DNA from 2 places in the Pseudoalteromonas sp. MMG022 genome. Region 1 is predicted to be linked to the other one. Evidence: predicted binding sites of a transcription regulator. Region 1 holds the regulator's gene; the other holds the start of a gene.
The links. Region 1 encodes MetJ, which represses methionine synthesis genes. Its sites were predicted from a motif close to TAGACGTCTAGACGTCTA; they were not measured.

Region 1 (11,891 bases):
GCAAAGGTTGTCATGAATGAGCTAATACTATTATTTATTGCCGTGTGTGGGTATTTGATTCCGCTGGCAATCATTTTAGGTAGTAAACGCACAAAAGGCCATGAAAAAAACGGTTGGTTAATCGGCACGATAGTTTTTTCATGGCTCACGTTATTACTGTATTTTTCCATCGTGCCAAAAGGTGGTGTGCAAGTCGAAAAAGACAAAAGAACTCGTTCACGTCATCGACACTAAGCTTGCGTTAGTAACTGCCACTCATGTTCAGACACGGGCATTACCGACAGGCGGCTGGCTTTTTTCAACGCTAATTCGACAATATTGGGGTTAGCTTTGATTGCAGCGAGACTAACTGGCTTAAGGTGCTGTACATATTTCAAAGTGACGCCATACCAGCGTGGATTATCGGCGCTCGACTTTTCATCAAAATAATCACTGTTTGAATCAAACTGGTGTGGGTCGGGCTGTGCAGCTTTAGTGACTTTGGCGATTCCTACAATGGCAGGCACCTTACAGCTAGAGTGGTAAATAAACACTAAGTCATTAAGCTGCACTTTATCTCGTAAAAAGTTACGAGCCTGATAGTTTCTGACGCCTTCCCAAAAAGTGCCTTGCTCGCCTGCTGATTTTAAATCGTCGATAGAAAATGTATCGGGTTCTGTTTTGAATAACCAATATGCCATGTTGCGCCCAATCTTGTTGCAAATATAAGAATAACGATGCGATGAGTCTACAAGTATTTTCTCTAATAGCTTGGGGGTGAGTGACTCACTTAGGTTACTATTATACTATGATTATTTAATTAAACTGATGAAATAAGAGGTCTCGATGAGTCAAGTTCTTACCGATTTATTGTCTTTATTGAAGCTTGAGGAGATAGAGCAGGGTATTTATCGAGGACAGAGTCAGGATTTAGGCTTCCCTCAGGTGTTTGGCGGCCAAGTAATGGGGCAGGCGCTGTCAGCAGCGAAATATACCCTGCCAGAAGGGCGATATGTAAACTCGCTACATTCATATTTTTTGCGCCCAGGGGATGCTAAAAAGCCGATTGTCTACGATGTTGAAGTGATCAGGGACGGGCGCAGTTTTAGTACTCGCCGAGTGCGTGCAATCCAATACGGTAAGCCAATCTTTTATATGACCGCATCTTTTCAGGGCGACGAACCGGGCTTATCTCACCAAAGCACCATGCCGAATGTCCCCGGTCCAGAAGCGCTGAAATCCTCATTGGATTTCTATCGTGAGAACAAAGCGCTTATCCCTGAAAAGTTACGCAATAAGTTTACCTGTGATATGCCACTTGAAACGCGACCGGTGGAATTTCAAAACCCATTTCAGCCAGAGGTGACAGAGCCACAACGTCACGTGTGGTTTAAGGCAAATGGACCGCTTCCTGATGACAGGCGTATTCACAACTACTTACTTGCCTATGCATCTGACTTTGAGTTCTTACCAACCGCTTTACAGCCACATGGCTTATCATTTATGCAACCGAACATGCAGGTTGCGACCATAGATCATGCGATGTGGTTTCATCGTCCTTTTAGAATGGATGATTGGATCCTATACAGTGTTGATAGCCCTAGTGCATCAAATGGCAGAGGTTTAGTACGTGGCCAATTCTTCAACCGAGAGGGGGAGCTGGTGGCATCGACCATTCAAGAAGGGGTGATGCGCCAAAGAAGTTAACAGCCTTGGCCGCTTATCGAAAGCGGCCAACTTGTTTTTGGTTACAGCGTATCTTGAATTGAATGAGAAATACTGGCGGGCAGTAATTCATCTAGGTAGTGTTGTAAATGTTCCAGCTTAGCTTCTGCACGTATGCACTGCTCATCAGACATTTTGATAAACCCGTTTTCTTTCAAGCTGCTGATAAATGCCACCAAGACCTTTTTATCAAAAAATTCTGGGCTTTTGATGCCATGTAGCGTGCCTAGACGGTTGGCGATTACGTCGCTTTCAATTTCTAAGTTTTTGCGGGTAATACCTTGATTATTTTGAATAAGGCTCACTGTAATTGCATAGCGCTCTAAGGTTAAGTGACAGACCTTACCCAGCATTTCAAGCTGTGTTACTGCGCTACTGTCTTTTTTGACCTGTGCGGTTTGGCCATTAAATTCGATCAGCCCCTGCTGTGCGAAGCAGACCAATACTTCCTCTATGTATTCGTCTCGTAGCGGTGTGAGGAACCACTCTTTGGCAAACAACGGATATAGGGTTGCAAACATTTGTTTGCATTCATCCACATTGACAGTGAAACGATTGAACAGCAGCTGAGCAATTACGCTGGGCACCGCGAATAGATGTAGGATGTTGTTGCGATAGTAGTTAAAGAGTGTGCGCTCTTTTTCTTTTATTGCGATGATCTCGCCCAGCTCATCGGCAATAACATCCAGCTTGTTAAGTTGCAATGCGTGTGAGAGTAATTCTTCTGCGCTGTCTTTTGGAACCGTGACCTGTGCGTTGTATTTTGCACTACGTTGTAGGGTCAGATAGAACGACAGTTGTGTGAGCAACTTGCGTTTGCTCAAAGCAAACTGGCTATTACACAGCAGTATTGTGGCTAATAGATTGATGGCATTAAGTGCAGCTGCACTGTTAATGTTGGTCATGATCGTATCGGCCAGTTCAGCCACTTGAGTGTTTAGCCATTGTGGTTTTTGTACGTCGGTTGGGTGAATCGCATCACGCCAGTTACGTTGATGCTCCGTCAGGTACTGATTGACGTTAATGGGCTCGCCAAAATTCAAATAACCACGACCATAGTTTTTGAGATTTTTGATGGCCTTGAACACGGCAAAAACAGATTCATTCTTTTTGTTATTTCCCGCGAGCTCTTTGAGGTAGGTATTGATCTCCATAACGTGCTCATAACCGATATACACGGGCACGATTGAAATGGGACGGTCAATGCCTCTGAGCATAGATTGAAGCGTCATTGCGAGCATTCCGGTTTTAGGTGGCAGTAGACGACCCGTACGGCTGCGCCCGCCTTCAGTGTAAAACTTAACCGAATAACCTTTTATAAACAGCTGACTTAAATATTCTTTAAACACCGCAGAGTAGAGCTTATTACCTGCAAATGAGCGACGAATGAAAAATGCCCCAGAACGTCTAAAAATACCACCGGCAGGGAAGAAGTTAAGGTTGACTCCCGCAGCAATGTGCGGTGGCACAAGACCTTGATGATAAATCACATACGTCAGTAACAAATAGTCCATATGGCTGCGGTGACAAGGCACATAGATGATTTCGTGGCCCTTGTCGGCGAGTTGATGCACGCGGTCGGCATACTTGACTTCGATACCATTGTAGAGTTTGGTCCAAAGCCACGTAAGTATACGATCACCGACACGCACCATAGCATCAGAATAGTTTGCCGCGATTTCATCAAGCAACTCTTGCGCATTTAGGCGTGCTTCTTCATAGCTCAAGCCTTTGCTTTTGGCTTCATCAGCTATTGCTTTCTTGATGGCTGGAGCGGCCAATAATGAGCTGAACAACTTATCACGAGAAGGCAGCTTGGGGCCCGTTGCGGCCAGTTTTTGACGATGAAAATGCACGCGAGCCACACGTACCAGTTTTTGTGGTAGTTCATCAACATCAGACTTATCATTAATGAGTTGCTTTAAGTCTATCGGTTGACTAAATCTCACTAAATTATCGCGACCTGAAAACAATAGTACGAAAAACTTACGCAGCCAGCTTGGCGTTAGAGAGTGAGAGAAGAGTGTGCCGATACCAGCTTTCTCTTTGCCCGGATTTCGGCCCCACAAAATGGTGACAGGGATAATTTGCGCCTGTATTTGAGGATCGCCATGTAATGCGGAAAAAATAGCTCTGCCTGTCGTTAATACGTTACTAGGCGCTGCCACTTTGGCAAACAATGGGGTTGGGTTTTGTAAGCCAAGAAAACGGTCAATGTCGTTATCTCCCAGTCTTTGAGGTTGGGTTGGCCTAGGCAAACCTAATTTTTTACAAACGGCATCTAATGCGGCCAAGTCTGCGCGAGAATTGAGCCTTGCGACATAAAAGGTTGGCAAATTGGGGTTGAGGTCAAATTGCGCTATTGGGTTGTCTGGTAATAATTTTGTTTTTACAAATAATAAATTAGCCCAATGAGCGAACAGGTTTAAGGTTCGAGAAACAATTCCCATGGCAACACCACATCAAAAAATTTGCAATAGCATAGCAAGCTTTAACTGGACTGACCATTTCTAGTGGCCTCGCATACTTGTGCGGATTATTTAGTAATCTACGTCAGTACTTAAAATAACTTAGCATTAGTTGTTGCATTTATCACCAATCTCATTATAATGTGCGGACTTTCTTGCTACTAAGTAGCTCGAAAGCAAATATAGGGCTTGGATTTCAAGCCAATTAAACAGGAATTCCGATTTGGAATTCAATGGTAGAAATAAGAAGACAACCAGCGATTTAAGTATTTATTTCGTTCTGGTGGTTTTTTTATGCTCTTTTTAAATGCTCTTTTAATTGAGGTTTAAGAATGTCAAATCAACGCATTCGTATTCGCCTAAAAGCTTTTGACCACCGTTTGATTGACCAATCAACGGCGGAAATCGTGGAAACTGCGAAACGCACTGGTGCTCAAGTACGTGGTCCAATCCCACTACCAACGCGCTTTGAACGTTTTACTGTATTGATCTCTCCGCACGTAAACAAAGATGCGCGTGATCAGTATGAAATCCGCACCCACAAACGTCTGATCGACATCGTAGAACCAACAGATAAGACTGTAGACGCTCTAATGCGCCTAGACCTTGCTGCTGGTGTTGATGTTCAAATCAGCCTGGGTTAATCGGAAGATTAGAGAGGTTTTAGGAAAATGGCATTAGGTCTAGTCGGTCGTAAAGTGGGTATGACACGTATCTTCACTGAAGATGGTGTATCTATCCCTGTGACAGTTATCGAAGCGACGCCTAACCGTGTTACTCAGATCAAATCTGACGCAACAGACGGTTATGAAGCGCTTCAAGTTACTGCAGGCGAGAAAAAAGCAAGCCGTGTAAACAAAGCAGCAGCGGGTCACTTCGCTAAAGCAGGTGTTGAAGCGGGTCGTGGCCTGTGGGAATTCCGCCTAAATGGTGGTGAAGGCGATTTTGAAGTAGGTGCTGAACTTACAGTTGAACTTTTCAACGACGTAAGCAAAGTAGACGTAACTGGTACTTCAAAAGGTAAAGGTTTCCAAGGTGGTGTTAAGCGCTGGAACTTCAGCATGCAAGACGCTACTCACGGTAACTCTTTGTCTCACCGTGCTCCTGGTTCAATCGGTCAAAACCAATCACCTGGTAAGGTGTTTAAAGGTAAGAAAATGGCTGGTCAAATGGGTAATGTGCAAACAACTACTCAGAACCTTGAACTAGTACGTGTTGACGCTGAGCGTAACCTGCTTTTAGTTAAAGGTGCAGTACCTGGCGCTATCGGCGGTGACGTTATCGTTAAACCAGCTGTTAAAGCATAAGTCCTGGAGATTTAGTGATGGAATTAGCAATTAAAGGCGCTGGCGCGCTTGAAGTTTCCGAAGCTACTTTTGGACGTGAGTTTAACGAAGCATTAGTACATCAGGTAGTTGTTGCTTATGCAGCAGGTGCTCGTCAAGGTACTCGTGCTCAGAAGACACGTTCTGAAGTAAGAGGCGGTGGTAAGAAACCATTCAGCCAAAAAGGTACTGGCCGTGCTCGTGCTGGTACAATCCGCAGCCCAATTTGGCGCAGCGGTGGTGTGAGCTTTGCAGCTAAACCGCAAGATCACAGCCAAAAAGTTAACCGTAAGATGTATCGCGGTGCGATTAAGAGCATCTTGTCTGAGCTTGTTCGTCAAGAGCGTTTAGTGGTTGTTGAAAACTTCGGTTTAGAAGCACCTAAAACTAAAGAGCTTGTAGCTAAGCTTAAAGAGCTTGAGCTTAAAGACGTGCTTATCGTGACTGAAGAAGTAGATGAGAATCTATTCCTTTCTGCACGTAACCTTTATAAGGTTGACACTCGTGATGTAGCTGGCATTGACCCAGTAAGCCTAATCGCTTTCGATAAGGTACTTATTACTGCAGGTGCTGTTAAGCAACTTGAGGAGGCGCTAGCATGATCCGTGAAGAACGTCTTTTAAAAGTAATTCTTGCTCCACACATCTCTGAGAAAAGCACTATCGCTGCTGAAGAGAACAACACGATTGTTTTCAAAGTAGCTAAAGATGCAACTAAAGCTGAAGTTAAAGCTGCTGTTGAGAAGCTTTTTGAAGTAGAAGTAACTGGTGTTCGTACTTTGAATGTTAAGGGTAAAACAAAGCGTACTGGTATGCGTTTCGGTCGTCGTTCAGACTGGAAGAAAGCCTACGTTACTCTTAAAGAAGGTAGCGAGCTAGACTTTGTCGGCGGCGCCGAGTAATAAGGGGAGTTAGAATTATGGCACTTCAAAAGTGTAAACCAACTTCTGCGGGTCGTCGTCACGTCGTTAAAGTGGTTAACCCTGATCTACACAAGGGTAAGCCATACGCTCCGCTTTTAGAGAAAAACTCTAAATCAGGTGGTCGTAACAACAACGGTCGTATCACGGTTCGTCACATCGGTGGTGGTCACAAGCAACACTACCGTGTAATTGACTTTAAACGTACTAAAGATGGCATTCCAGCTACTGTTGAGCGTTTAGAGTACGATCCAAACCGTAGCGCAAACATCGCTCTTGTATTATATGCAGACGGTGAGCGTCGTTACATCATTGCACCTAAAGGCCTTAAAGCCGGTGATCAGATCCAGTCTGGTGTTGATGCACCAATCAAAGCTGGTAACACATTACCGATGCGTAACATGCCTGTAGGTTCGACTGTACACAACGTAGAATTAAAGCCAGGTAAAGGTGCTCAAATCGCACGTTCTGCTGGTGCATACGTTCAAATCCTAGCACGTGAAGGTCAATATGTGACTCTACGTCTTCGTTCAGGCGAAGTTCGTAAAGTTGAGTCTGACTGTCGCGCTACCTTAGGTGAAGTAGGCAATGCTGAGCATATGCTTCGTTCACTAGGTAAAGCAGGTGCTAACCGCTGGCGTGGTATTCGTCCGACAGTTCGTGGTGTTGCCATGAACCCGGTTGATCACCCTCACGGTGGTGGTGAAGGTCGTACTTCTGGTGGTCGTCACCCTGTGTCTCCATGGGGCAAGCCTACCAAAGGTGCTAAAACACGTAAGAACAAGCGTACTGATAAATTAATCGTACGTCGTCGTACTAAGTAATAGTTGAGGAATTGCCATGCCACGTTCTCTCAAGAAGGGTCCATTCATTGACCTACACTTGCTGAAGAAGGTAGAGAAGGCGTTGGAAAGCGGTGACAAGAAGCCTATCAAGACTTGGAGCCGTCGTTCAATGATCATCCCTAATATGATCGGATTGACCATCGCAGTCCATAATGGTCGTCAGCACGTCCCTGTATTTGTTTCGGACGAAATGATCGGTCACAAACTAGGTGAATTTGCACCTACACGTACTTACCGCGGTCACGCTGCGGATAAGAAAGCTAAAAAACGTTAATCGGAGGGTATGATGGAAGCATTAGCTAAACACAAATTCGCCTCTGGTTCGGCGCAAAAAGCACGTCTAGTAGCAGATCAGATCCGCGGACTACCGGTAGATCGCGCTCTAGAAATCCTGGCGTACAGCCCTAAAAAAGCGGCTGTATTAGTTAAAAAAGTACTTGAGTCTGCTATTGCTAACGCAGAGCACAACGAAGGTGCTGACATTGATGAGCTACGTGTAGCTACGATCTTTGTGGACGATGGTCCTACAATGAAACGTATCATGCCACGTGCTAAAGGACGCGCAGACCGCATCCTTAAGCGTACAAGCCACATCACTGTTGTGGTTTCGGATAGCTAGGAGATATAAGTAATGGGACAAAAAGTTCATCCTACTGGTATTCGCCTAGGTATCTCTAAACCTTGGGTTTCTACCTGGTACGCGAATACAAAAGATTTCTCTGCACAGCTTTTTGGCGATCACAAAGTGCGTCAATACCTTACTAAGGAATTGAAAGCAGCTTCTGTGTCTAAAATCGTTATCGAGCGTCCAGCTAAATCAATCCGTGTAACAATTCACACAGCTCGTCCTGGTGTTGTTATCGGTAAAAAAGGCGAAGACGTTGAAAAGCTTCGTCAAGCTGTAACTAAGATTGCGGGTGTACCTGCTCAGATCAATATTTCTGAAGTACGTAAACCAGAGCTAGATGCACAATTAGTTGCAGATGGCATCGCATCTCAGCTTGAGCGTCGTGTTATGTTCCGTCGCGCTATGAAGCGTTCGGTACAAAATGCAATGCGCATTGGTGCTAAAGGTATCAAAGTTGAAGTAAGCGGTCGTCTAGGCGGCGCAGAAATCGCACGTTCTGAATGGTATCGTGAAGGTCGTGTACCTCTACATACTCTACGTGCTGATATCGATTATGCAACTTCTGAAGCGTTAACCACTTACGGTATCATCGGTGTTAAAGTTTGGATCTTCAAAGGCGAAGTAATTGGTGGTTTACCACTAGTTCAAGAGCAAGAGAAGCCAGCTAAACGTGCGCCGAAGAAAGCCAAAAAAAGTGCTAAGTAAGAGGTAGCGATTAATGTTACAGCCAAAACGTACAAAATTCCGTAAAGTGCATAAAGGCCGCAACCGTGGTCTTGCAAACAGCGGTAACAAAGTAAGCTTCGGTTCTTTCGGCTTGAAAGCAACAGGTCGTGGTCGTATGACTGCTCGTCAAATCGAAGCAGCTCGTCGTGCTATGACACGTCACATCAAGCGTCAAGGTAAAATCTGGATCCGTGTGTTCCCAGACAAGCCAATCACTGAAAAGCCGCTTGAAGTTCGTATGGGTAAAGGTAAAGGTTCTGTTGAGTACTGGGTTGCTGAAATCCAGCCAGGCAAAGTACTTTACGAGATGGAAGGTGTTTCTGAAGAGCTTGCTCGTGAAGCATTCAACCTAGCTGCTCGTAAATTACCTTTCAAAACAACATTTGTAACTCGGACGGTAATGTGATGAAAGCTAGCGAACTTAAAGACAAAAGCGTAGAAGAGCTAAATGCTGAACTTCTAGAGCTACTACGTGAGCAGTTCAACCTGCGCATGCAAGTGAGCACTGGTCAGCTAGCTCAAACTCACGAGCTGAAAAAAGTACGTCGCAATATTGCGCGTGTTAAAACGGTTATCAACCAGAAGGCAGGTGCATAATGAGCGATAAGATCCGTACTCTTCAAGGTCGTGTACTAAGCGACAAGATGGACAAATCTATCGTTGTTGCTATCGAGCGTCAGGTGAAGCACCCTATCTATGGTAAATTCATCAAGCGTACAACTAAGTTGCACGCACACGACGAAAGCAACACTGCTAAAGCAGGCGATACAGTTACTATCCGTGAATGTGCGCCGATTTCTAAAAAGAAATCATGGACTTTAGTTGAAGTAGTTTCACGTCCTAAGCAAGCTTAATTTTAGTTTTAAACTAAGTTAAACTTTGTTTTCAAAAGCCTCGGCCTCGGTCGGGGCTTTTTGCGTTTTGGGCGATGTTTTTATTTCGTGTCCGAGGCCTGTTTACATATCTCGAATTCAACCTATCGTTTTCAACTTTTAGTTGGCTGGATATAAGGGGTTGAACAAGAGCATGCATTTATAAAGGTTAGTATCTAATACAGTGAGAATTATTCGGCTAGAAAGTAACAACGGGTCAGGCCGATACAGATGTATTTTGGTCTATGTTTAAATAGTGCGAGCAGGCGCTGTGAGCACCGATAATAGGCGTTTTCGGCTATGGCTGCGCCAGTAAGTTGTAGCCTCTAGATGTTGTTATCTACGGCTACAAACTTTGGCATGAATAGTGATTAATGAAGCTCTATTGAGAAAAAGAGGGCTTCATCGAAAGTTGTTTACTCTTCGTTGATGATGGGTACTTCAAGCCCCATCTCTTCCATGATCTTACGTACTTCTTCTGGCACCTTTTCAGGATTATCTTTTCTCAAGTCCTCATCACTGGGTAGCGGCTGGCCAGTAAAAGCATGTAAAAAAGCTTCACATAATAGTTCGCTGTTTGTGGCATGGCGCAAGTTGTTTACTTGACGGCGTGTGCGCTCGTCAGTAAGTACTTTTAATACGTTTAGCGGGATAGAGACGGTTATTTTTTTTACTTGTTCAGATTTTTTACCGTGCTCTGCATATGGGTGAATATACTCACCATTCCATTTAGCCATAGTGTTGTTATTGCCTCAGTGTTGGGAATGCTAATAAGACTGGGTTCGTCAACGCGTTTACTCACTATATGGCATAAACTCCTAGATATACCTATGATAGTTTATTCAAAAACGCAGTCTTATTAGCAATACAAGTTTGTTAAGTGGCGAAATTTTATCGGTTTAAAAAAGATAGTCAAATACTAGTTAAATAGCCATTTAGAGGTATAAATGTTTTGACTTCTAACTTTTGATCATCTAACCTTTTAGACGTCTAAACATCCAACTATCTAGGTGATGATATGAGTGAGAGTGGAAAGTCTACCATCGCAGTACGTTATGGCATTGATGCTGATAAGCACCACGGTGCTGTTGTGCCGCCGTTATATTTGTCTACGACTTATTCGTTTGCTGATTTTGATACCAAACGTGATTATGACTATGGTCGTAGCGGTAATCCAAACCGCGATATTTTGGCGCAAACATTAGCGCAGTTAGAAGGCGCAGAGCGAGGCATTATTACTGCAACGGGAATGGCCGCAGTGCACTTAGTCACTCAGCTACTCAACCATGATGATACTTTAGTGATCCCCCATGATTGTTACGGCGGCAGCTATCGTTTATTTACCTCTTTGCAAAAACGTGGGTTGCTAAAGCTTGTGGTATTAGATCTTACAAAAGCGCAAAGTTATGAGCAGATCCTTACGATAAAGCCTAAGTTGGTTTGGATTGAGACACCGAGCAACCCTATTTTACGACTCACTGACATTGAGGCCGTAGCCAAAGTTGCTAAACAAGCAGGAGCACTGGTAGCGGCCGATAACACATTTTTATCCCCTGCATTGCAAAATCCGATCAAGCTAGGTGCAGATATTGTGGTGCACTCTACAACCAAGTATATTAATGGTCACTCGGATGTTGTTGGAGGTGCGGTTGTTGCTAAAACTGCAGAACTGGGTGAGGAGCTGGCTTGGTGGGCGAATAATATCGGCATTACGGGAGCGCCTTTTGATAGCTACCTAACCCTAAGAGGGTTACGCACCTTAAATATTCGTTTAAAGCAGCATCAAGAGAATGCACTGGTTATTGCGAAATACCTTGAACAGTCTCCTTATGTCAGTCAAGTTTATTATCCGGGCTTGGAGTCTCATCCACAGCATGAACTTGCTAAGAAGCAGCAGTCGGGTTTTGGTGGCATGGTGAGCTTTGATATTAAAGGTGGTCTTAAGGACTCTGCTGCGTTTTTAACGAGCTTAAAGCAGTTCTCATTGGCTGAGTCACTGGGTGGGGTTGAAAGCTTAATATGTCACCCTGCGACCATGACGCACGCAGGAATGGAACCGCAAGCTAGATTAGAAGCTGGTGTTGGTGATACCTTGATCCGTATTTCCGTCGGCATTGAAGATGTAGAGGATCTCGTCAAGGATCTTGAACAAGCCTTTGCAAAAGTACAGCCTGGATCTGCACACGCATCAGATGAAGGTAAAGCATTTAAGTTAACGCCGGCTCATACGGCATTGTGGTAAGACGATGACAAAAGTTGTACATAAATTTGGTGGTTCTAGCTTAAGTTCTGCCGCACGTTATCAAGCAGTAGCGCAAATTGTGTTGGGCCAGTGCCTAGCTGGTGACTGTGTTGTGGTGTCTGCCGCAGGGAAAACCACCAACACCTTAGTAAAGCTTTGGCA
Region 2 (11,891 bases), on a different contig from region 1:
TACCATCCATCAACGGCCCTTCAATAACCTCTATGGGCTTTGCCATGCCTGAGCGACACTCTTCAGTATCTTCGTCAATAAACTCGGTAATGCCCTTAACCAAGGCGTGCTCCAAACGCTTAGCAACGGGCCAAGAACGCCACTCCAAGTCTTCCACTTTTGCAGCCTGCGCCATTCCTGAATACTTTGGCGCAAGATCAACTAAACGTTCGCCCGCCTGAGGGTCTTTGTTAAGGATCACGTCCTCAACTGCGTCTCGAAGCTCTTTAGGAATATCGTCATATACCGCAAGCTGACCTGCATTAACGATACCCATATCCATGCCAGCTTGAATCGCGTGATACAGAAATACCGAATGAATGGCTTCACGTACAGGGTTGTTACCACGGAATGAAAAGGAGACATTTGACACCCCACCGGAAACCTTACAGTGAGGTAGTCCGGCTTTGATCCGCCTTGTGCCTTCGATAAATTCAACAGCATAGTTATCGTGCTCTTCTATCCCCGTTGCCACAGCAAAGATATTGGGATCAAATATAATGTCCTCTGGTGGAAAACCAATTTGATCGACCAATATACGGTAAGAGCGCTCACATATTTCAAATTTACGCTGTGCAGTTTCGGCTTGACCTACTTCGTCAAACGCCATTACTACAGCGGCTGCACCAAAACGTTTGATAATTTTGGCTTGACGAATAAAAGGCTCTTCACCTTCTTTTAAGGAGATTGAGTTGACGATGGCCTTACCTTGAATGCATTTTAGACCCGCTTCTATCACCTCCCATTTCGAGGAGTCAACCATAATAGGGACACGTGAAATATCAGGCTCAGATGCAATCAGATTTAGAAACTTCACCATGGCCGCTTTTGAGTCCAACATAGCTTCATCCATGTTGATATCAATCACTTGCGCCCCGTTTTCTACTTGTTCACGGGCGACTTCCAAAGCTGTTTCGTATTCTTCCTCTAATATCAGGCGCTTAAAACGCGCAGAGCCAGTGACATTGGTACGTTCACCAACGTTTGTAAAAATGGCTGTAGATTGTTGCGTCATAAGTACTTCCTAATTCAAATTACATGCTTCTAAACCAGCTAAGCGCATGCGCACTTCAAGCTCAGGCAAACGCCTTGGTGCAACCTGTGCAAGACCATCAGCGAACGCTTTGATGTGCTCAGGCGTTGTGCCGCAGCAACCACCAACAATATTGATTAACCCTTCCTTACCCCAGTCAATGATTTCTTTCGCCATTTCAGGCGCTTCTAGGTCATATTCACCAAATTCATTCGGCAATCCAGCGTTAGGGTGAACAGAAGTAAACGTTTCGCAAACCCTTGATAGCTCAACAACGTACTGACGCAACAAATCAGGTCCTAACGCACAGTTTAGACCAATTGATAAAGGCTTAATATGACGAATCGAGTTATAAAATGCCTCGGTTGTTTGTCCTGACAAGGTACGCCCTGATGCATCAGTAATGGTACCTGAGATCATGACCGGTAGCGTTACACCTGCGCGTTCAAACGCTTCTTCAACCGCAAATGACGCGGCTTTTGCATTGAGTGTATCAAAGATGGTTTCAATCAGAATTAAATCTACACCGCCTTCTATTAACGCAAGTGTTGACTCAATATAAGCGTCAACTAACTGATCAAAAGTAATGTTGCGATAACCTGGGTCGTTAACATCTGGTGAGATTGAGCAGGTTTTAGAAGTAGGCCCCAGCACCCCCGCCACATAACGCGGTTTATCTGAGTTGCGTGTGGTAAACTCATCACACAACTTGCGCGCCAACTGGGCTGACACTAGATTAATTTCTCGACTAACGCTTGCCATGTCATAGTCTTCCATCGAAATTGTGGTCGCGTTAAAAGTGTTGGTTTCAATAATATCTGCACCCGCTTCTAAAAACTGACGGTGTATTTGTTCAATCACCTCAGGTTTAGTAATGCTAAGTAAATCGTTATTGCCTTTGACAAGCACATGCCAATCTTTAAATCGCTCACCTCGATAGTCGTGTTCTTCCAGTTTGTATTGTTGGATCATGGTGCCCATTGCACCATCCAAAATCAAAATACGTTGTTTTAATGCCTCAGTTAAGGCGGCGCGTTTATTCGGCATAATTGTTAGTCCTTACATCTTGGCTAACGAGGTTAATGTCATAAGGTGTTGTTTGGTAAACGTAGTAATTCAACCAATTGGAGAATAACAAAAAGGCATGACTTTGCCATGTTTTCGATGGCTTTTGCGATGCATCATCGTTTGGAAAATAGTTCTCTGGTTTTGGGGCATCGGCTGACTTTTCCAAGTCTCGCTGGTATTCTTTGAGTAAAGTATCCGCATCATATTCTGGATGACCGGTAATATACACCTGACTTCCAGATACATTCTTAATGAGATAAGCGCCGACAGTTGGTGAGCCAGCCAGTACCACAAGATCTCTTTTTTGGGCTATTTGTTCTGGGCTAAGGTGGCCAAAACGAGAATGAGGTACCAAAAATTCGTCATCGAAGCCACGAGTCAGTGCACCATGTTCAAAATAGCATTGATGCTTAAATACACCACTTAGCTTTTCAGCTCTGATCTGACGTTTCAAACCATGATGATGAAATAACCCAGCATGCGCCGCCCAGCAAGAAAACAAGGTTGAAGTAACGTGGTGCTCTGCCCAATCAAAAAACTGCTGTAATTCTTGCCAGTAGATCACATCTTCATATTCTAAGTGAGCCAATGGCGCGCCTGTGATGATTAGCGCATCGTAATTTTGATCTTTTACATCTGAAAAATAGCGATAAAACATATCTAAATGCTGTTCAGAGTTGTCAGACGTGCGGTGCGTATCTAGACGCAGTAAGTCTACATGGACCTGTAATGGAGTATTAGCCAGTAAACGGATGAATTGCACCTCAGTTTCAACCTTGTTTGGCATTAAATTTAATATCGCCAATCGCATTGGACGGATTTCTTGGGTCTGTGCACGACTTTTTGGCATCACGAATACATTCTCTTGACGCAAACGAACAATTGCGGGTAATTCGTCTTTTACTGTAATTGGCATACCTTACTCCCAAGTATAGATTTAGCTGACATTATGAATGGAATTCGAAAAATATCAACCTCTAGATGTATAGACGTCCAAATATTTTTATCGTCGATTCAGCTTCACCTTTAAAAGCTGAACACATAACGCTAAGGTATCACTTAGAAAGAAAACCTAAGGACAACATCATGTTGGAAAACTTGCTCGCAAATTTACCGTTGGACACAAGCAAAGAACACTTTGAAGATCTGTTATCAGCTAAAGACGTTCGGATTGAGAGAATTGTGTCTTACGGCCAAACGTCACCGGACTCATTTTGGTATGATCAAGATGAACATGAGTGGGTTTTGGTGCTATCCGGCTGTGGTACAGTTGAGTTTAAAAACGGTGAAAAACATAGCCTAGAGTGCGGCGATTTTCTAAATATACCTGCATATACTCAGCATCGCGTAAGCCATACAGCAACTTCTGAGGCGACCGTCTGGCTCGCTATTTTTTATCGCGATTAGGCCACCGCCGCCAAAAACTTGAATTTATACCTGCGCTTCTAAGAAATCCATCGCGGTTTGTTCGCGGTGGTCAATTTTACCGTCCGCAGCACACACTTTGTGTACTATCTTAAGGGCCAACTCACGCATCGGTTGGTCAATGATAAATTTCATTCTGTGTTGAATAAATGCTTCTGTGTCATCGCTTTTAACCGCATGAACACACTTTCCAACCATGTCAGAGATGTAATTATCAAGGCTGACCGCTGAGTTCCAATTTAACGTTGCTGCCCATTTTCTCACAACATGTAGTTCAGATTCACAAACGCGACCATCAACGGCCACGAACAGAAGCGCTAGATCCAGTAATGATTCCTTTTGCAATTGTTCAACGCAAATGCCACTGTCAAAGTGATTGAGTAATTGTTCGAATTTCATAAGTCCTTGCTCCTTGAAGTCAATAACCGAGGTACATAATCACTTCATGACCATCGTGCTCTCTTTACCATATTAGACAAAAATCCAAATGTCACATTAAAAACTCTCAACATCCCCTGTTGAGCTACACTTAAGGCAAGTACTGACGATTTTGGAGGTGGCATGCGAGGTTTATGCACCTTGTTTTTTATATTACAAATCAACACAGTGCGGGCAGTCACCATCCCAATCACTATCGAAGCAGATATTTTTAATTACGCACAAATTATTTTGGCGGATCAGTCCATAGATACTGTGAATGACTTTCACCATCCACTGTGTCAAAGAGACGTTGTTGAGTTTGTATTATTACAAAAAGCGCTCAAACTCGGCGGCATGGAACTTAAGTTTAAGTTTGAGCTGGGAAATTATGATGCCCGAAACATTAAACTGTTAGTTGATGGACTATTGTTGGTTAGTTTCGACACGCTGTGGTATCAAGAAGCCCAACAACACATTGAGCGGTTATACATTTCTGATGCAATTATTCGTAAAGGTGAGTATTTTGCAGGCCTGTATACCTCCGCCAAATCCGTTTCTGACATCAAACACAAGATTGGCGAAGACTTATCACAGGTTTCTGTTATTTCAAGCCAAGCTTGGCATACCGACTGGGTTACATTGTCCGCATTAAACCCAAAACAATTACATGAAGAATCCGATTGGATAGTGATGGCAAAGATGGTCAGCCGAAGTTGGATTGATACCATGTTGGTGTCATTCAATAACACCATTCCTTTTGAGTACAAGGGCGTAGACTACAGAATTGTTGCAATTGAAGGTATCAAGGTTCCACTGCAAGACAGCCGACATTTTGTTGTATCACGCCTTCATCCGCTCGGTGAGGCCACCTTCAACGCGCTACAAGTTGGTATCAAGCAGTTACGAGCTTCGGGCTTTATTGAGCAATCATACAAACAGTGCGGCTTCTTTAATCCACATGTTGAAGCTTGGCGCCCATTAACACCAAAATAAAAATCCCACTTAGTATGGTTAATGCCATTCGCTTAAGCGCCTATGACTTTAGTTAGGAAGACGACATGTTTGTTTGAACAATGCGGTCTTCCTAATCGGTCTTGCCATTGTGAATGTGTTTCAGAATTTCATCACCTTAAACGAGTGCTGTTAACTTACGCATAGTGAGATTCATTCATTTTCAACGGCAAAATGCGCCAACGAATTAACGTTTTTTTGGTTTTTGCACACGCTGATTGTGCTTTTTAACAGCCTTACGGATTTGGTTAATCTTGGCGCGTTTATCTTTGCGCTTTTCAGGCATGACTGAAAGCTTAGTTTCCGTTTCGTTGCGCAGCTTCACCGACTTGCGCAGATAGTTAACATCTTCAAGTTTAAGCTCTTCCCAGCCGCCCTGAGGTAAACGTTTATTAAGCTCTAATTTACCATAGCGAATACGGATAAGACGCGATACTTCAACATCTTGAGATTGCCACAAACGACGAACTTCACGGTTGCGACCTTCGGTCAACGTCACATTAAACCATTTGTTAATCCCTTCACCACCCATAGGCTTTATTTTCAAGAACTTAGCAGGACCATCATCCAGTTCAACACCTTTGGTTAGGTTACGTAGTGTTTCATTGGTGACTTCGCCAAACACACGTGCCGAGTATTCACGTTCTACTTCATATTTTGGGTGCATTAGGCGATTGGCCAATTCACCATCGTTGGTGAATAATAAAAGTCCTGAGGTGTTAATATCTAAACGGCCAATCGCGATCCAACGATCTCCATCTAAGCGTGGTAAGCGATCGAATACCGTGCGACGACCCTCTGGGTCTTTGCGTGTACACAACTCCCCTTCAGGCTTGTGATACATGATCACTCGGCATATTCTATCTTCTTTTTGCTCAATTTTTACCACATGTCCATCAACACGGATCACCGCATTTTCTTCAACACGGTCGCCTAACTTTGCGACCTTACCGTCCACACTTACACGGTTAGACTCTATGTACTTTTCCATTTCACGGCGTGAACCCACACCCGCACGGGCCAATACTTTTTGTAACTTTTCACTCATTAAGATGGTTCTCTCACAGAAGGATCGTTCAACATCTGGTCAATTTTAACGCTGTGTTGCTCTGGTAATTTGGGCAACATGTTAAGGCCAGATAAAGAAAAATAATCTAAAAATTGCTTTGTTGTGGCATACAGTGCAGGCTTGCCCGGCACTTCTTTATATCCCACCACTTTTATCCATTCTCGCTCTTGTAAACTCTTGATAATATTTGAGCTTACCGTCACGCCCCGCACTTGCTCTATCTCGCCCCGAGTAATGGGTTGTCGATATGCTATCAAGGCGAGAGTTTCAAGCGTTGCTCTGGAATATTTCGGGGCCTTTTCCTGCCATAAATTGCTTAACCATGGGCTCAAGCTTGAACATGCTTGAAATCTAAAACCGGTTGCAACCTCAACAAGGCGAATACCACGTGTTTGATAATGTTCAGAAATACTGTCCAATGCTTTATCAACTCTGACATTAGATACTGAAATATCTTGCAATACAGTTTCTTTTAGACGCTTTTTTGACAACGGCTTGTCTGCAACAAAAATCGCTGCTTCTATCAGCTCTATCAGTTGCTCATCGCTAATTCGACGCGTTGCCATACACTTGCAGCCTTATCAACACATAAACGTCTATTATGACAGAGGTTGCGTTACTCTTGTAGCTGCAAACTCAAATAAATTTGGCTATCTGGTGTAACTTGTAAACAGGTTATCAATTGCTCTTTGATCAATTCCAACATTGCAATAAAGGTAACAACTACACCACTGCGTCCCTCTTCCACAGTGAAAAAGGCATTTAACTCACATGGGCCACTGTGCTCAGACAGGTACTGTAGAATATGACTCATTCGCTCTCGGGTCGACAAAGCTTCGGCACTAATGTGGTGGTGTTCGAAGGTTTTCGCCCTAGCCATTACATCTCCCAACGCAAGCAATAGCTCCTTAAGCGCAATATCAGGAAACAACGTTTCAGGTTCTGCCGATTCGTCTACCAAAGCGTGTGCGGTAAAAATATCACGCCCAACTCGGGGGATCACATCTAGATTCTCTGCAGCCTGTTTAAACTGCTCATATTCTTGCAAGCGCCTAACTAATTCAGCTCTTGGGTCTTCCTCTTCTTCCAATTCTTCATGCACAGGCAACAACATACGAGATTTAATTTGCGCCAACAACGCCGCCATCACCAAATATTCGCCAGCGAGCTCAAGTTGCAGATCTTTCATCAACTCTACATACGCAACATACTGTTCAGTGATACTCAAAATAGGAAGTTGCAGAATATCTAACTTGTGGCGCTTGATGAGATATAGCAGTAAGTCCAGCGGGCCTTCAAAGGTTTCTAAAATGACCTCTAGCGCATCCGGTGGAATGTAGAGGTCTTCAGGCTTATCAACTACCGCCTCGCCATTTAAAAACGCCAGTGGCAGTTTTTGTTGTTGAGGAATATCATTCACAAAGGTTACTCAAATGGAGAGGTATCACCACACCCCACGCGTAAAATCTCAACGTCGTCTTCTGACAAATCAATTACGGTGGTAGCTTGTTCTATCAAAAAGCCACCGTGGATAATCAGGTTCACTTGCTTTTCTAGCCGCATTCTTATCTCATCGGGGTCCGATTCGGTAAATTGCTCATTCGGTAAAATCAACGAACAAGACATCAACGGCTCTCCCAACTGGGCCAATAAAGCGGTAGTGATTGGATGATCGGTGACTCGAATACCTATGGTCTTTTTCTTGTCGTTTAGCAGTCGCTTTGGCACTTCTTTCGTGCCTTTAAAAATAAAGGTGTACGGCCCGGGTGTGTTGTTTTTTATAAGCCGAAACATTTGATTATCAACACGTGCATAGGTCGCCAGTTCAGATAAATCACGGCACATGAGCGTAAAGTTATGATGCTTTTCAATACCACGAATACGTTCAATACGCTCTTTGGCTTGTTTGTTACCAATATTACAACCTATCGCATAGCCGGAGTCGGTAGGATAAACCACCACTCCACCTTGCATGATGATTTCAGCAGCCTGTGTAATGAGCCTTGCTTGTGGATTCTCGGGATGAATATGAAAAAATTGGCTCATGCTAACACTCCTCGTTTGCTTGCCAAAACTGCCAAACACCTTGGCAATCTTTTGGTAAGTATAGGTTTTTTCCTAAATCTAACCAAGGCATTGGGTAATGAAAGTCAGAACCTTGGCTGGCGAGCAGGTTATATTCGCGACTAAGTTGCCCCAAAAACTGCCGCTCAGGAGGGGCCTGCTGAGGCTGTGCCACTTCCATCGCTTGACCGCCACACGCGCTAAACTCATTCAACAACTTACGCAGCCATTTACTCGACATTTGGTAGCGTGCGGGATGTGCCAACACACTCACTCCCCCAGCCGCTTTAATAGCAGCAATAGCGGTTGCCATGTCACACCACTGGCTCGGCACATAACCCGTTTTGTTACGTGCTAAAAACTTTTTAAATACACCCTGAATATTTTTTGCCACACCGCGTTCTACCAATGCAGCTGCAAAATGCGCTCGGGTGATCTCGGCCTCTGCGGCCAGTTCTTTGGCACGGTCAAAAATGCCCTCATAGCCTCTTTTTTCCAGCCGCCTGCCAATTTCCTCAGCCCTCGCTTGGCGTTTCGCTTGTTGCGTCTCAAGCAACTTAACCAATTCGGGGTGATGAATATCAACCGCTAGCCCAACAATATGGATCTCAAAGCTCTCCCATCTGGTGGAAATTTCAACCCCCGAAATCAACTCCAGTGCAAGTGCGTTTTGCTCTATGTATTGCTGTGCAGGTAAGATTGCAGCAGTGGTGTCATGGTCTGTGATAGCCAGTACATCAACGCCTTTTTCTGTTGCGCGCTCAAGCAGTTCAGCCACGCTCAAACGACCATCAGAAAAAGTGGTATGGCTATGTAAATCGTATTTTATCAATTGAACTCTTTATCTAAATAGTTGCTGTCATCAAGGTCACAGTATATCACTGTTGTTTGTGTCGTTTCTGTGAAATTTTTTCTTTTTGCCAAAGCAGGGGTTGACAGAATATGAACCAGTACGGTTTACTGTACCCACTAAAGACAAGTAAACGAAAAAATCTAAAACCATGATAACAACAGTAAACAATAACATTTGGTGGTGGCACTCGTAAAAGCGGGTGGTTCGTTGTGTCTTAACGAAAATATCAACCCGCTCAATGTAAGCGGGTTTTTTTATATCTAATTTTCAGGGAAAACTATGTTCAACAATGCAAAAACAACTTTTTGGTGGTGGTGCCTGGCTTAGCGGGACGGCATTGTTGCAACTTTTTGAACGACCCCGCTAAACCTAAAAAGTTAGTGGGGTTTTTTATTTTAAAGGGGAATGAGGTTTGATATTTAGTCACATAACTACCACACCAGGTGAAGTGACCAGTATACGGCAAAGACGGGACTACATAAGTAGCCCCTTGTCTTTGTACGCTGCACTGGGAAAGAAAAACTCACTGTTGTTAGAATCAGCAGAAATCGATTCAAAAGATAATGTAAAAAGCATTATTCTTGCGGATGCGGCAATGCGTATTGAATGTATTGGCAAACAAGTCGTTGTTAAAGCGTTATCAAATAACGGCCAGCAGTTGCTCAGCTTCTTACAAGCACAAGTAGCCAACTGTACAGCGATGCTAGATGACGATACGTTGACATTAACATATCAAAGTCTGGACGAAGAGCTGGACGAATTTAGTAAGCTCAAAGCAGACAACGCCTTCAGTGCATTGCGTACCTGCATAAATAGCATTAAACGTAACTCTGAAACGCCACTGTCTGTTTTCTTAGGGGGTGTATTTGCTTATGACATGGTTGCCAACTTTGAGCAGCTACAAGATGTACCAAATGGGGAAAACACCTGTCCTGATTATGTGTTTTATCTCGCGGAAACCTTGGTACTTATCGATCATCAAGCGCAAACTACGGAATTAATTGGCAACGTATTTAACGGACCAGACGTGCACGCTAACTGCTTCGAGGTAGGCAAACAGCTTGAGGAGCTTAATGCGCACTGTGATGCATTGACTCCCTACTTTGCGGCCCCCAATGAAGGCCAAGCGGATGTTCACGTAAATATTGATGATGAGACCTTCTGTGAACAGGTGTCACAGCTCAAACACAATATTGTGGATGGCGATATTTTTCAGGTAGTACCCTCTCGTACTTTCTCATTACCGTGTGCGCAGCCTCTGGCAGCTTATCAACAACTCAAACAACAAAACCCAAGTCCTTATATGTTTTATATGCACGATCAGGACTTCGTGTTGTTTGGCGCATCACCAGAGTCAGCTCTGAAGTATTGCGTCGACAGCAATCAAGTAGAAGTGTATCCAATTGCAGGCACACGTGCTCGAGGCAAGTTTGCCGACGGCCGTATCAACCCTGATCTCGACAGCCGCATTGAGCTTGATCTGCGTAATGACAAAAAAGAACGTGCAGAACATTTAATGCTTGTGGATTTGGCCCGTAATGACATTGCTCGGATCAGCGTAGCTGGTACTCGCCATGCAAAAGAGCTACTAAAGGTAGACCGCTATTCACAGGTGATGCATTTGGTATCACGTGTCGTCGGCCAGCTCAAACCTGACTTAGACGCACTACACGCTTATCAAGCCTGTATGAACATGGGCACTTTAGTCGGCGCACCAAAAGTGAAAGCGGCACAATTGGTTCGAGAAGTAGAACAAAAACGCCGTGGTAGTTATGGCGGTGCTGTCGGCTACCTGACAGGCGACGGCGCGATGGACTCTTGTATCGTGATCCGCTCTGCATTTGTCAAAAATGATATTGCCTATGTTCAGGCTGGCGCTGGGGTTGTGTATGACTCAGTGCCACAAGCTGAAGCCGATGAAACACGCGCCAAAGCACAGGCTGTGATCAAGGCGGTACAATCTACATATCAGGGAGCGACCAATGCACACTAACGCAAAAGTCTACTTTTTAGATAACTTTGATTCGTTCAGTTATAACTTAGTTGATGAGCTCACACTGCTTGGTATGGACCTTGTTGTGTATCGTAACCACCTCAGTGCAAGACGAATTTTTGACAAAATGAGTCAAGAACAACAACCCGTAATTCTGGTGCTTTCTCCAGGTCCTGGTAATCCAGCACAAGCAGGTTGTTTATTAGAGCTTATCGAACTGTGCAAGGGAAAGTTTCCGATGCTGGGTATTTGCTTGGGCCAACAGGCGTTAACCCAAAGCTATGGCGGCGAAGTGGGCCATGCTGGAGAAACCGTACATGGCAAAGCCTCAATTATAGATGCCCTGCCTCACCCAGTTTTTGAGGGATTGGGCAGGCAGTTTCCTGTGGCGCGTTACCACTCACTGATGGCAACTTATGTGCCTGATTGCTTACAGGTTATCGCAAACTATCAAGATATCCCAATGGCGATATACCACAGTGAAGATAGAGTGCTTGGGTACCAATTTCACCCCGAGTCAATTTTAACCCCGGATGGTGCCCGCTTGTTACAGCAAAGCATCGCATACTTAACACGGTAGGATTTACTATGGATAGCATCAACAAGTTAATTTCAAAACAGTCACTGGACTTTGTACAAAGCAGTGCACTGTTTGACAGTATCATGCATGGCCAACTCAGTGAGATTGAGTTAACTGCGGTACTGATCGCATTAAAGATGAAAGGTGAAAGCGCCCAAGAAATAGCTGGTGCAGCAAATGCGATGCGAAGCAATGCCAAACCTTTTAATAACAATGGACTACGCTGTGTAGATAGTTGTGGTACGGGCGGCGATGGCGCTAACACCATTAATGTCAGTACCACTGCAGCAATTGTTGCCGCCGCATGTGGTCTCAATGTGGTAAAGCATGGTAATC

Region 2: metA (homoserine O-succinyltransferase) is a predicted target of MetJ. The motif match lies at 3,119-3,136, and genes of this name have one in related genera.

What each region holds. Positions count from the first base shown of each region.
Region 1 covers NZ_JAKFZQ010000014.1:50,245-62,135, reverse strand. The annotation lists gene L1070_RS13655 (potassium channel family protein) at 1-16, shown strand, start outside; gene L1070_RS13650 (hypothetical protein) at 13-234, shown strand; gene L1070_RS13645 (EVE domain-containing protein) at 231-680, opposite strand; gene tesB (acyl-CoA thioesterase II) at 826-1,686, shown strand; gene plsB (glycerol-3-phosphate 1-O-acyltransferase PlsB) at 1,728-4,154, opposite strand; gene rpsJ (30S ribosomal protein S10) at 4,505-4,816, shown strand; gene rplC (50S ribosomal protein L3) at 4,844-5,479, shown strand; gene rplD (50S ribosomal protein L4) at 5,497-6,099, shown strand; gene rplW (50S ribosomal protein L23) at 6,096-6,398, shown strand; gene rplB (50S ribosomal protein L2) at 6,416-7,240, shown strand; gene rpsS (30S ribosomal protein S19) at 7,257-7,535, shown strand; gene rplV (50S ribosomal protein L22) at 7,548-7,880, shown strand; gene rpsC (30S ribosomal protein S3) at 7,893-8,594, shown strand; gene rplP (50S ribosomal protein L16) at 8,608-9,021, shown strand; gene rpmC (50S ribosomal protein L29) at 9,021-9,212, shown strand; gene rpsQ (30S ribosomal protein S17) at 9,212-9,469, shown strand; gene metJ (met regulon transcriptional regulator MetJ) at 9,904-10,224, opposite strand; gene metB (cystathionine gamma-synthase) at 10,506-11,729, shown strand; gene metL (bifunctional aspartate kinase/homoserine dehydrogenase II) at 11,734-11,891, shown strand, end outside.
Region 2 covers NZ_JAKFZQ010000008.1:15,811-27,701, forward strand. The annotation lists gene metH (methionine synthase) at 1-1,054, opposite strand, end outside; gene L1070_RS09125 (homocysteine S-methyltransferase family protein) at 1,064-2,119, opposite strand; gene metA (homoserine O-succinyltransferase) at 2,109-3,056, opposite strand; gene L1070_RS09135 (cupin domain-containing protein) at 3,227-3,547, shown strand; gene L1070_RS09140 (hypothetical protein) at 3,572-3,964, opposite strand; gene L1070_RS09145 (hypothetical protein) at 4,127-4,978, shown strand; gene rluB (23S rRNA pseudouridine(2605) synthase RluB) at 5,184-6,044, opposite strand; gene scpB (SMC-Scp complex subunit ScpB) at 6,044-6,631, opposite strand; gene L1070_RS09160 (segregation/condensation protein A) at 6,682-7,485, opposite strand; gene L1070_RS09165 (L-threonylcarbamoyladenylate synthase) at 7,491-8,111, opposite strand; gene L1070_RS09170 (PHP domain-containing protein) at 8,113-8,961, opposite strand; gene L1070_RS09175 (anthranilate synthase component 1) at 9,395-10,975, shown strand; gene L1070_RS09180 (aminodeoxychorismate/anthranilate synthase component II) at 10,965-11,555, shown strand; gene trpD (anthranilate phosphoribosyltransferase) at 11,564-11,891, shown strand, end outside.